DNA from 2 places in the Exiguobacterium sp. s16 genome. Region 1 is predicted to be linked to the other one. Evidence: riboswitches for the same ligand, from Rfam matches in the RefSeq annotation. Region 1 holds a riboswitch; the other holds the start of a gene.

Region 1 (5,615 bases):
CTTTCTCCATCGCTGTATCGAGTTGTGGCCCGCAGTCGCAACGATATGAGCCGAACACGTCGCCGGTCAGACACTCGGAATGGATACGGACGAGCGGTGCGTGTTCGAGCTCACCTTTTAGGAGTGCGACGTGTTCTTCCCGGTCGAGGACGTTCCGATACCCGATCAATCGGAAGTCCCCTTTCACCGAGGGGAGCGAGACGTCCGCCTCTCGACTGACGAGGTCCGTCTCCATATAGCGGACGAGCGCCTCGATCGTGATGAACTTTAAACCATGCGCTTCCGCGACGCGTTCAAGGTCCGGCACCCGGGCCATCTCGCCGTCCGGGCGGATGATTTCACAGATGACGGCGACCGGTTCACTTCCGGCGAGGCGCGCCAAGTCGACCGACGCTTCTGTATGTCCGCGTCGTACCGAGACGCCTCCTTTTTTGGCGATGAGCGGGAAAATATGTCCCGGACGTTGGAAATCAGCCGGACGGGCGTTGATGTTCGCGAGTTCGCGAACCGTATGGGCCCGTTCGCTCGCCGAGATGCCCGTCGTCGAATCGACGTGATCGACGCTGACCGTGAACGCCGTCCCGTGTGGATCGGTGCTGTTTGCGACCATTGGCTGCAAATCGAGTCGAACGGCCACTTCTTCGGCCAGGGAGGCGCAGACGAGCCCTTTCCCTTCCGTGATGAGGAAGTTCATCGTCTCTGCGGTCATTTTATCCGCGAGCACGACGAAGTCTCCTTCGTTCTCACGGTCCTCATCGTCGACGACGATAATCGGTCGTCCCATCTTCAAATCTTCGACTGCTTCTTCAATCGTGTGGAACATTACCATCCCGCCTTTCCATACCCTTGCGACGCCAGAGATTCAAGCGTCATCGGTTTTTGACTTACGAGTTTTTCCATATATTTAGCCAACATGTCACATTCCAAATTGACCGCGTCTCCTGCCTGTTTCATCCCGAGTACCGTCTCACTGTACGTATGCGGGATGAGCGACAACGTGAACCCGCGTTCGGTGACATCAAATACCGTCAAGCTCGTCCCGTCGACCGAAATCGAACCTTTTGGGACGATATAGCGGAGGAGCGACGGCTCACAGCTGATGTCGACATAGACGGCGTTCGCGAGCGCCCGTTTTTTCACGATGCGCCCGACCCCGTCGACGTGACCCGAGACGAAATGGCCGCCGAAGCGTCCGTTCGTGGGCATGGCCCGCTCCAAGTTGACGTTCGTGCCGGGGCGGACCCCGTCGAGACTCGACGCTTTGAGCGTCTCCGGCATGACATCGACCGAGAAACTGTCACGGTCGAACGTCGTCACCGTGAGACAGATGCCGTTGACGGAGATGCTGTCACCGAGCTTCACGTCCTCGAGGACGACCTTCCCGCTCAGCGTGAGCCGAAGTGACGGACCGTTCCGTTTCACTGCCTTGACACTGCCAATCTCTTCAACGATTCCCGTGAACATCGGACTCCTCCTTTCGCATGATCAGTTTGATGTCGGTGCCGACCGTCTCGACCGATTGAACCTCATACCGTTCGACCGCATCGAGCGGCCCATCATGATGCGAACGGTAAAAACCGCCCTTGCCGCCGAATACGCGTGGCGACTGGTACATGACCCACTCGTCGACGAACTGTCCGTCCAAGAGTGAAGTGACGAGTGTCGGTCCCGCTTCGACGAGCATACGACCGATGCCGCGTGCGTAGACGTCTTGCAGGACAGCTTCGAGCGACGTATAGTCGGCAATTTCGACGCCATTCGCTGCCAGCGCGTCACGTTTTGTTTGGTCATCCGACGTCGTGTACAGAAGCACCGGTACGTCGTTTGCCGTCCGGACGAGCTGGCTCGAGAGCGGCGTACGCAACTCACGGTCGAGCACGATTCGGAGCGGTTGTGTCGTCTCGCGGTCGAGCCGAACGGTCAAGCCTGGGTCATCGGCGAGGACGGTGCCGACACCGGTCAAAACGGCGTCGACCGTCGCACGCAGTTCATGGACGTCCCGTCTGGCTGCTGTCCCGGTCACCCACTTGCTGTCACCGTGATCGAGCGCGACTTTGCCGTCGAGGCTCGTCGCCGTCTTCAAGATGACGTATGGCCGCTTCGTCTCGAGTGAACGCAAGAACGCCGCATTGAGCGCCCGCGCCTCTTTTTCGAGTAGCCCGACCTCGACGTCAATCCCGGCCGCTTTCAACCGAGCGATGCCGCGCCCTGAGACGAGCGGATTCGGGTCTTCCATCGCGATGACGGCACGCTTAATCCCGGACTCAACGAGCAGGTCGGCACACGGCGGCGTCTTGCCGTGATGCGAGCACGGTTCGAGCGTGACGTACATCGTCGCACCGTAGGCGGCAGCGCCGGCCATGCGGATGGCATGCACCTCGGCATGCGCTTCCCCGGCTTTCAGATGAGCGCCGAACCCGACGACCCGGCCGTCTTTGACGACGACGGCGCCGACGCGCGGGTTGATGCCGGTCGATGAGGCGGACTTGGCCAATTGGATGGCTTGTTGCATGTACTGATTCATAATCTCCCTCCTTGTTTCGCACAAACAAAAAGACCTCAAGGAATGATCCTCAAGGTCTCGGTGGGAGGTGTCGGTCGTCATTTGGGCAAACCAAATAAGCGTTTTCTTTACAGAAAAACGTACGACGAACTACAGGTCGCGTGGACCTGTTCTGTTTCCTTCTCCCATCCAGACTATACTGTCGGCTCTAGAATCGCACTAGATCCACCGTTCGCACACATGCGCCCGGGTCACGGACTTAAGGCTCGCGCCCATCACCGCCGGTTGGGACTTTCACCCGACCCCGAAGGAATATTTGTTTGTACGATTCCACTTTAGCGCAAAAATAAATCGATGGCAAAACGAAATGCGCAAAAAGGCACCGCTCGAGTGAGCAGCGCCTTCAGAATCATGCCAAGAATAGGACGACGAGGAGACCGACGATCCAGCAATAGAACGAGAAATACTTGAGCTCGCCTTTCGCCATGATGTGTTGGAACCATTTGAGCGAGATGGCCGTGAGCGCATACGAGGCGATGAACGCCAAGATGAGCGGTCCGAACAGTTCACGCGTTTCCGGATTCGTGAACAAGGCGGGCCCATCTAAAATCATCGTCCCGAGACTGACCGGGATGAAGAGGAAGAACGAGAAACGGAGCGCCGACTCTTGTTTGATGCCGAGGAGCATCGCCATGACGATTGTGGCGCCGGAGCGGCTGATCCCTGGAATGAGTGCGACCGCTTGAGCAAGTCCAATCAAAATCGCGTCGCGGAGCGTGATGCCGCCGTCCCCTTTGTTCCCGCGCATGTTGCGGATGAACCAGAGCGCGAGCCCAGTCAAGATGAGCGTGTAGCCGACCGTGGCGACTCCACCGAGCGTCTCCCCGATCCAATCACCGAACAAGACACCGAGCAAACCAGCCGGGACGGTCGCGACGAGCAAGAGCCCGATGAACTTAACATCAATCATCGTCTCGTCGCTGCGATCTTTCTTAAATAAGAACGTCCACAGACTGACGACGAGACGGACGACGTCTTTCCGATAAATCGTCAAGACGGCGAGCAGCGAGGCAAAGTTCACGAATATCTCGAACGAGAGTCCCGGCAGTTCGATATCGAACAGCTCTTGGAAGATGACCAAGTGACCGCTTGACGAAATCGGGATCGGCTCCGTGAAGCCTTGAATCAAACCGAGCAGTAAGTAGAACAACCATATTGTCATATCGTAATATCCTCTTTTCTTTTTTACATCAATTCCATTATTTTAGCAGACCGCCTATTCCACTGACCAGCCTTTCAAAAAAAATTCGTTATTTTCAAAACTTTCATTGATTAGTCTGAAAATTAAATTTATTATAGAAGAGTACTCAACTGGTGCAACGGTGATGACCCCATTGGCCAGTTGGGTACTTTTTCGTACAGAATATGACATTTACGCCATCATAAAACTTTTTGTTTACAATTGAACCCATTTAATATTAAATTTGTAATAGAACTGTTACCATTTTTTCAAAGTGTAACCAGGGCTTTAGACCTATCGGTTTATAAAATCGGTTTAAAAAAACTTGAAGAATGCACTTATAAATTGTAAAAACTGGCCGATAGTATGATTGTAGAAGCAACTTCGTCATCTTTGTCGGTTCAGATATGAGTCCATGGAAGGAGGAACCATCATTGAGTCAAACGCTATCCACTAAATCCCACCACTTGTCCACCGAGCAGCAGAGGATGATTCACTGTATCCGTCTACTCGGCGACTTGTTGAAGGAACGTCCACGTCGCTCTGTGTATCGTCGCTTCGCGATGGAACAAAGCTGGCCATCTCCCGAGTCGATTATCCGACAGTTCGGGTCATGGGCCGAGGCGCTCGCCATCGCCGGCTACGAATGGCATGGAGAGGCGACCGTCGACCTCCCGGATAAAATGCCGAAGTACACGCGCGAAGATATCATCGAGACGCTCGCCCTCTACTCGCGTGACATGGGATCGATTATCACGCTCAAAAAATATCAGGAATGGCGCAAGCTTCATCCGAAAGCACCGAGCCATTACCATATCGTCAAGACGTTCGGCTCGTGGCATGACGCCTGTGCCGAGGCCGGACTTGAAGCGAGTGTGACCTATTCCAAATCCGAGCTCTCGAACGCACTCCGTGAAGCGATTCACGAGATGGGCTTCTCTCTTTCCTTCGAGGCGTATCGCGAATGGGCAAAACGGAACAACAAACCATCCACGAAAGCCATCCTTCATCGTTACGGCTCGTGGTCGGCTGCGATTCACGCGGTCGAGTCAGAAATCTTCAATCAGAAATTATAATCTTTCATTCATAAGGAGGACGCCGGGTATCCGGTGTCCTCCTTTATTTTGTAGGTGTACCGTTGTCGCTCGTCCTTTCGGCGCCCACGCTTTCTGCAGGCAATCCCGGAGCCGCATCGCTTACGCTGCTGGGTCTCCGTCGGATTGCTGTCCTGCAAGAGTCGGGGCGCCGAGGGACGAGCGAATCGAATTCGATTTAACATTCGTTCAACGGCGCCTAGGCCGGTGCCCGAACTCCTAGGGGAGAGCGATGCAAGGATGACCCCGTAAAGCGCGGCACGCGCTGCGGAGGCATCCGCATCGCCCCAGGAACGGAGGGCATCGGCCCAAGCATCGTTCATGTTGATCAGACAAAAAAGGAGAACACCGATGAGCCGGTGTTCTCCTTCATCATTGAATCCGTTCCGTCGACGTGTCGCGATAATGGGCGACACGGTCACGGCCGTTGAATTTCGCACCGACGTACATGGCCCGGTCTGCGTGACGCAGCAACGTGTCGAGGTCCTCATACTCGTGAATCGTCTCGATGCCGATGCTCGCCGTCACCTGGACGCGAATTCCTTCCGAGCCGAACGGATGAGTGCGGAGCGCTTGGCGAATCTTCTCCCCCGTCACGATGGCAGCAGCCTCATCCATGCGTGGGAAGACGAAAACGAACTCTTCGCCGCCGTAACGCGTGACGAGATCCCCGCTTCGGATGAGACGCGTGAACAACGTCCCAGCCTCGATCAACACCTCATCGCCGAACGCGTGACCGTACGTGTCGTTGATCGCCTTGAAATGATCGAGGTCGACC
Region 2 (5,615 bases), on a different contig from region 1:
CGTCTGGTAATGGTAATCATGCTTGTTGATGAGCGTGATGTTCGCGTCGCCAGCTGAGAGCGTCTTCTGGAGGTTCACCGCTGTGATGAGTCCACCGAAACCTGCGCCAAGAATAACAATGTTAGGTCGTTTCATGTTCATTTCCACCTTGTTTTGATAGTTTTGTTTTCTTGAACAATCATGTTGTGTGTTTTTTCACATGAATGTTCACAATAAAGCCTAAACCTTGTTCAACCAATGTTCACAATTGCTTCTCGTTCATTGTACGCTGTTTATTTCGTTTTCTCAATGGAAAAGCTTATCTTCTTGAATTTTTTTTGAATGTATAGGATGTTTGTACAGAATGGATTTAATTCACGATTGTCACTATAATGGATGTATACGTTTTGAGGAGGAATTCGATGAAATCGACGAAAGATGTGATCATCATCGGTGGCGGCCCGGTCGGACTGTTCACCGCATTTTATGCAGGTATGCGCCAACTCGATACGGCGTTGATTGAAAGTTTGCCGCAGCTCGGCGGACAATTATCGACACTGTATCCAGAAAAATATATTTACGACATCGCCGGCTTCCCGAAAGTGAAAGCCCAAGATTTGATTGACCAATTAAAAGCCCAAGCCGATCAGTTCGAGCAGGACTATCGCCTCGGGGAGACGGTCGAGACGGTCGAACGTCTTGAAGACGGCACGTTCCAGATTACGACGAACAAGGATGAGTACCATACGAAAGCCATCATCATCACGGCCGGGAACGGGGCATTCGCCGCACGACCACTCGGTCTCGATGGTTGTGAAGACTATGCCAACCTTCATTACTTCGTCGACAACATGGAGAAATTCCGTGATCGTCGCGTCATGATCGCCGGCGGCGGTGACTCGGCTGTCGACTGGGCGCTCATGCTCGAAGGAATTGCGAAGGAAGTCCATATCGTTCACCGCCGTGACCGCTTCCGTGCCCACGAGCATACGGTCGAACAGATGAAGGCCTCAACGATCAACGTCTGGACACCATATAACATTGAGTCACTTTCAGGTGAGACACACATCGAGTCGGTCGAATTGACGGACAAAGACGGCGAATCGAAATTCGTCGAAATCGACGACCTCATCTGTAACTACGGTTTCGTCTCATCGCTCGGCCCAATCAAAAACTGGGGCATGGAGTTCGAGAAGAACACGATCCGCGTCGACTCACGCATGGAGACGACGGTCGCCGGCATCTTCGCCTGTGGTGACATCGCGACTTATGAAGGAAAAGTGAAATTGATTGCGACAGGCTTCGGTGAAGCCCCAATCGCCATCAACCAAGTGAAGCAGCTCGTCGACCCGACAGCGCGTCACCCGCAACATTCGACTTCGGTATTTGCCGGGAAATAATGATGTGGCCCCCATCTTCACGATGAGGGCCATTTTTCATTTGCGGATTGTTTGCACAATGACCCGGTCAAGCCAGTCGTCGAGTTGAGTGAAGACGAAACCGGCCTTTTTCGCCTCGGCGATCGACATATAATAGTCGACGTCCGTATCGTACGGCGATGACTCGCCATCTTTGATGATCTGGACCGGTTTATTTAAGTGATGACCGATCTGTTCCATGAGTGCCCCGAGCGAGATGACTCCTTCACTCGCCGCGTTGAACGGCCCGGTCACGTTCGCCCGACCGACCCATTCTAGAAAGGCGGCCGCCTCAAAACTTGAGATGAACCCCATCTTCGCTTCCGGGTGATGCAGCACGATCGGCTCTTCCCGTCGGACGGCGTCGATATAAAACTTGAGACGGTCTGTATAGTCGTCGGGTCCGAGCACGATCGGCAAGCGGACCGTCGCGACCGGGAACGAGGCGCGATGGAAGAAATAAGATTCAGCCTCTCGCTTCCCTTGCCCGTAATCATGTTCGGATTCGAGATGATAGTCATGATGGAGCGGATTGAAATCACTTTCTTTCAACTCGGCGCCTGGCGCATAAACCGACATAGTCGACGTGAGCACATATTTACCGACTTGGTCCATGAAAGCGTCCGAGGCGATCTTTGCCTGGTACGGGTTAAAGCAAATATTGTCATAGACGAGGTCGTAATGGTCGCGTGACAAATCTTTCATCGTCGCCACCGACTGCCGGTCCCCTTTGATCGACCGGATGCCCTCCGCCTCGGGTACTTGCAGTTGTCCACGCGTCACAATCGTCACATCGTCACCGGCCTCCGCCAACCGAAGCGCCAACCGCTTTCCAAAATAGCGTGAGCCACCGAAAATCAATACTTTTCTCATCGTCCCTGCCCCTCCTACATGAAATGACATCTCTTTTCATTTTCCCTTGCATCCTCTCGACTAATCTTCCACATCCTTGAATATTTTTGTTATTCTTATATATATAGACAAGAAAGAGGCGAGACGCATGCATCAGATCACATTAGAAAAAGGATGGTCGTGTGAATTACCGACACAATATGCCATTTACCAAAGCTTATCGGACTTCAGCCGTTACTCGGTCCTTGACCAAGAGGAAGAGAGCGTCTGTTCATTCCGCATCACGAACGACACGTGTAAAATCACAGCGTTTCGTCCTTGGCAACATCAAATCGAGTTAGACGCGGCTTCGAAACTCATTCGATTAATTCTGATTGAAGAGACAGACTGAATACAAAAAAGGCCAATCATGAGGCATGATTGGCCTTTCGTTTAGCAATCCCCAGGTGTCCCGGCGTTCGACGCCGTCCGGAAACTCGAGCCACAACCGCAAGTAGCGATGGCGTTCGGGTTTTTAATCGTGAAGCCGCCTCCTAGCATCGACTGCTTATAGTCAATCTCGAGACCGTCGACGACCCCATGATCGGCTTCGGCGACGATAACCCGGACACCGTAGTGGTCAAACTGAACGTCCTTGTCTGTCTTATCCTCATCAAACCCCATCCCGTAAGACAGGCCGGTACACCCGCCCCCTTGCACTTTGATCCGCAAGTACTGGTCGTCGGGGCGTTCGGTCTGTTTCATCATATCGATGACTTGTAATGCGGCTGATTCTGTCAAATGAATCATCTGAACTCCTCCTTCGTTATCTTAACTTCAAGTCAACTGACTTGAGATTTTGTGAAATATCTTGTATAACTAAACTGTAACAAAAAAAATTAAATCGTTCCATCTTCGGGGCAGGGTGAAATTCCCGACCGGCGGTATTGAAGACTAGTTCTTCTCAGCCCGTGAGCGAGCAAGGCGTTGCTTGCTGATTTCGTGAGATTCGAAAGCCGACAGTAAAGTCTGGATGGGAGAAGATGGCGGCATCCGACCGATATCCGGATGTTTTCTTCGGCGTGGTCTAAACACCGATGAGAACATCTATTTCGTATGCGCGTAAACTCTCCCGATTGTTTGATACAATCGGGTTTTTCTATGCGACGGGTGCCATTCATCAAGGAGCGACAAAAGGAGAGATTTTGATGAAAACAACGCGCAACAAACGATTGACAACACTGGTGACGCTATCGATGCTCGGGGCCATTTCTTTTGTCCTCATGCTCTTTAACTTCCCGCTGCCTTTCCTACCACCGTTCCTAAAAGTGGATTTCAGTGACATTCCCGCGCTCGTCGCCGGGATTGTGTTCTCCCCACTCGCAGGCGTCGTGGTCGTCGCTCTAAAAAACGTCCTCTACTATGTCTTCAACGGTGGCGGCGTTCCGGTCGGTGAAGTCGCGAACTTCTTTGCAGGTGTCGCCTTCATGTATCCGGTCGCATGGTTCTACCATAAACGTAAAACGAATAAAGCGCTCGCTTCAGGCCTCGTGGCCGGTACGATCACGATGGCACTCAGCTTGGCGATCTTGAACTATTTGCTCATCTTACCAGCCTACGCGTTCTTCTTCGGCATGACCGAGATGGCGCAACCGGCAGTCAAAACGGACCTCGTCCTATACGGTATCTTGCCGTTCAACTTCATTAAGGCCTTGTTGATCAGCGCCTTGTTCGTCCCACTCTTCCTCAAATTGAAGCCGTGGATCGAACGTCAGCGCATGCAACTTCAAGCGTAACTGACAAGCACCTAGACCCCGGTCTAGGTGCTTTTTGTATAGGTACGCTATGCTAATGAGAGAATAGGAGGAGATGGATTGAACACGACTGAAGATGTGACCCATTTTTTAGAGACTGATGTGGAACTGATGCGTCTGTTGACAATCGTCGCTTCGCTCGGTTTACCCGATTGGTGGATTTGTGCCGGATACGTGCGGGCAAAAATATGGGATGACGCGCACGGCTACGAAGTACCGACGCCGACCGAGGACGTCGATGTCATCTACTTTGACCGATCTCACATCGACGAGGCGATTGAAAAACAGTATGAGGCACAACTGCACGACCTGTTACCGAACGTCCCTTGGTCGGTCAAAAACCAGGCCCGCATGCATCGGGTCAATCAATTGCCACCGTATCAATCTGCGGTCGACGCCTTGGCCCATTTCCCTGAGACGGTCACGGCCATCGGTGTCAGTCTCGCCAAGAACGGACGTTTAAGGTTGGCCGTTCCTTACGGCGTTGACGACCTTGTCGGACTGAAGCTCCGCCCCACACCAGCCTTTGCGAACGACGCTTCACACCATCATATTTATCGAGCCCGGATCAATAAAAAGAATTGGCAAGCCACTTGGCCGAGACTCCAAGAAGTGGATATACCTCGTCAGGGATGATAAACACTAGTGAAACCGACCGCCTTACGGTCGGTTTTTGCTGTTCATTCATAAACGTCACAACGAAAAAGAGTGACCACCGAAGTGATCACTCTGAGTATACCGTGTTTGATTAGAGAAGAAGACCAGCGAGTGTCGCTGACATCAAGTTGGCAAGCGTACCTGCGAGAATCGCGAGGACACCCATGCGCGCGATGTCGTTCCGACGGTTCGGCGCCATTCCACCAAGACCACCGAGAAGGATGGCGAGTGATGAGATGTTGGCGAATCCACAGAGTGCGAACGCGATCATAGCTTCCGTACGTGCCGAGAGGTCACCAGAACCGATGATTGGTGCGAATTCAGAGAAAGCGACGAATTCGTTCAACACGAGTTTTTGTCCGAGGAAGCTACCGAATTGAACAGCATCTGCCCATGGCACACCGATCACGAATGCGAGCGGTGCGAACACATAACCAAGAATCAATTGAAGCGTGAGACCGTCGAAACCGAACAAGCCACCGATTCCACCGAGAATCAAGTTAACGAGCGCGATCAATGAAACGAAGGCGAGAAGCATCGCACCGACGTTCAAAGCAAGGAAGAGACCGTCAGAGGCACCGCGAGCGGCTGCATCGACGAAGTTCGCTGCCTTGTTCTCTTCATCTTCAGCGATTTCGATATCGTCATCCGGTACGTCTGTTTCCGGGACGATGATTTTCGCGAACATGAGACCAGCAGGAGCAGCCATGAAGCTCGCTGCGAGCAAGTACTCGAGCGGTACACCAAGAGCAGCGTATCCAGCAAGAACTGAACCGGCAACCGAGGCGAGACCACCGACCATGACAGCGAAGAGTTCCGATTGTGTCATCGTTGGAAGGTAAGGTTTGATGACGAGCGGCGCTTCCGTCTGACCGACGAAGATGTTCGCTGTCGCTGAGAGCGACTCTTTACGTGA

Evidence for each region. A riboswitch is a leader RNA that binds a small molecule or an ion and turns the genes downstream of it on or off. The one in region 1 is predicted to bind FMN.
Region 2: another riboswitch for FMN. It lies ahead of KNP86_RS04120 (ECF transporter S component); the one in region 1 lies ahead of ribD (bifunctional diaminohydroxyphosphoribosylaminopyrimidine deaminase/5-amino-6-(5-phosphoribosylamino)uracil reductase RibD).

What each region holds. Positions count from the first base shown of each region.
Region 1 is NZ_JACSLM010000004.1:108,066-113,680, forward strand. It holds gene ribB (3,4-dihydroxy-2-butanone-4-phosphate synthase) at 1-823, opposite strand, end outside; gene ribE (riboflavin synthase) at 823-1,464, opposite strand; gene ribD (bifunctional diaminohydroxyphosphoribosylaminopyrimidine deaminase/5-amino-6-(5-phosphoribosylamino)uracil reductase RibD) at 1,445-2,524, opposite strand; FMN riboswitch at 2,677-2,819, opposite strand; gene KNP86_RS09485 (undecaprenyl-diphosphate phosphatase) at 2,913-3,725, opposite strand; gene KNP86_RS09490 (homing endonuclease associated repeat-containing protein) at 4,178-4,819, shown strand; gene KNP86_RS09495 (GGDEF domain-containing protein) at 5,210-5,615, opposite strand, start outside.
Region 2 is NZ_JACSLM010000002.1:114,542-120,156, reverse strand. It holds gene KNP86_RS04145 (NAD(P)/FAD-dependent oxidoreductase) at 1-135, opposite strand, end outside; gene KNP86_RS04140 (NAD(P)/FAD-dependent oxidoreductase) at 402-1,379, shown strand; gene KNP86_RS04135 (NAD-dependent epimerase/dehydratase family protein) at 1,416-2,270, opposite strand; gene KNP86_RS04130 (hypothetical protein) at 2,398-2,640, shown strand; gene KNP86_RS04125 (HesB/IscA family protein) at 2,682-3,038, opposite strand; FMN riboswitch at 3,136-3,277, shown strand; gene KNP86_RS04120 (ECF transporter S component) at 3,437-4,024, shown strand; gene KNP86_RS04115 (nucleotidyltransferase family protein) at 4,154-4,678, shown strand; gene KNP86_RS04110 (NupC/NupG family nucleoside CNT transporter) at 4,791-5,615, opposite strand, start outside.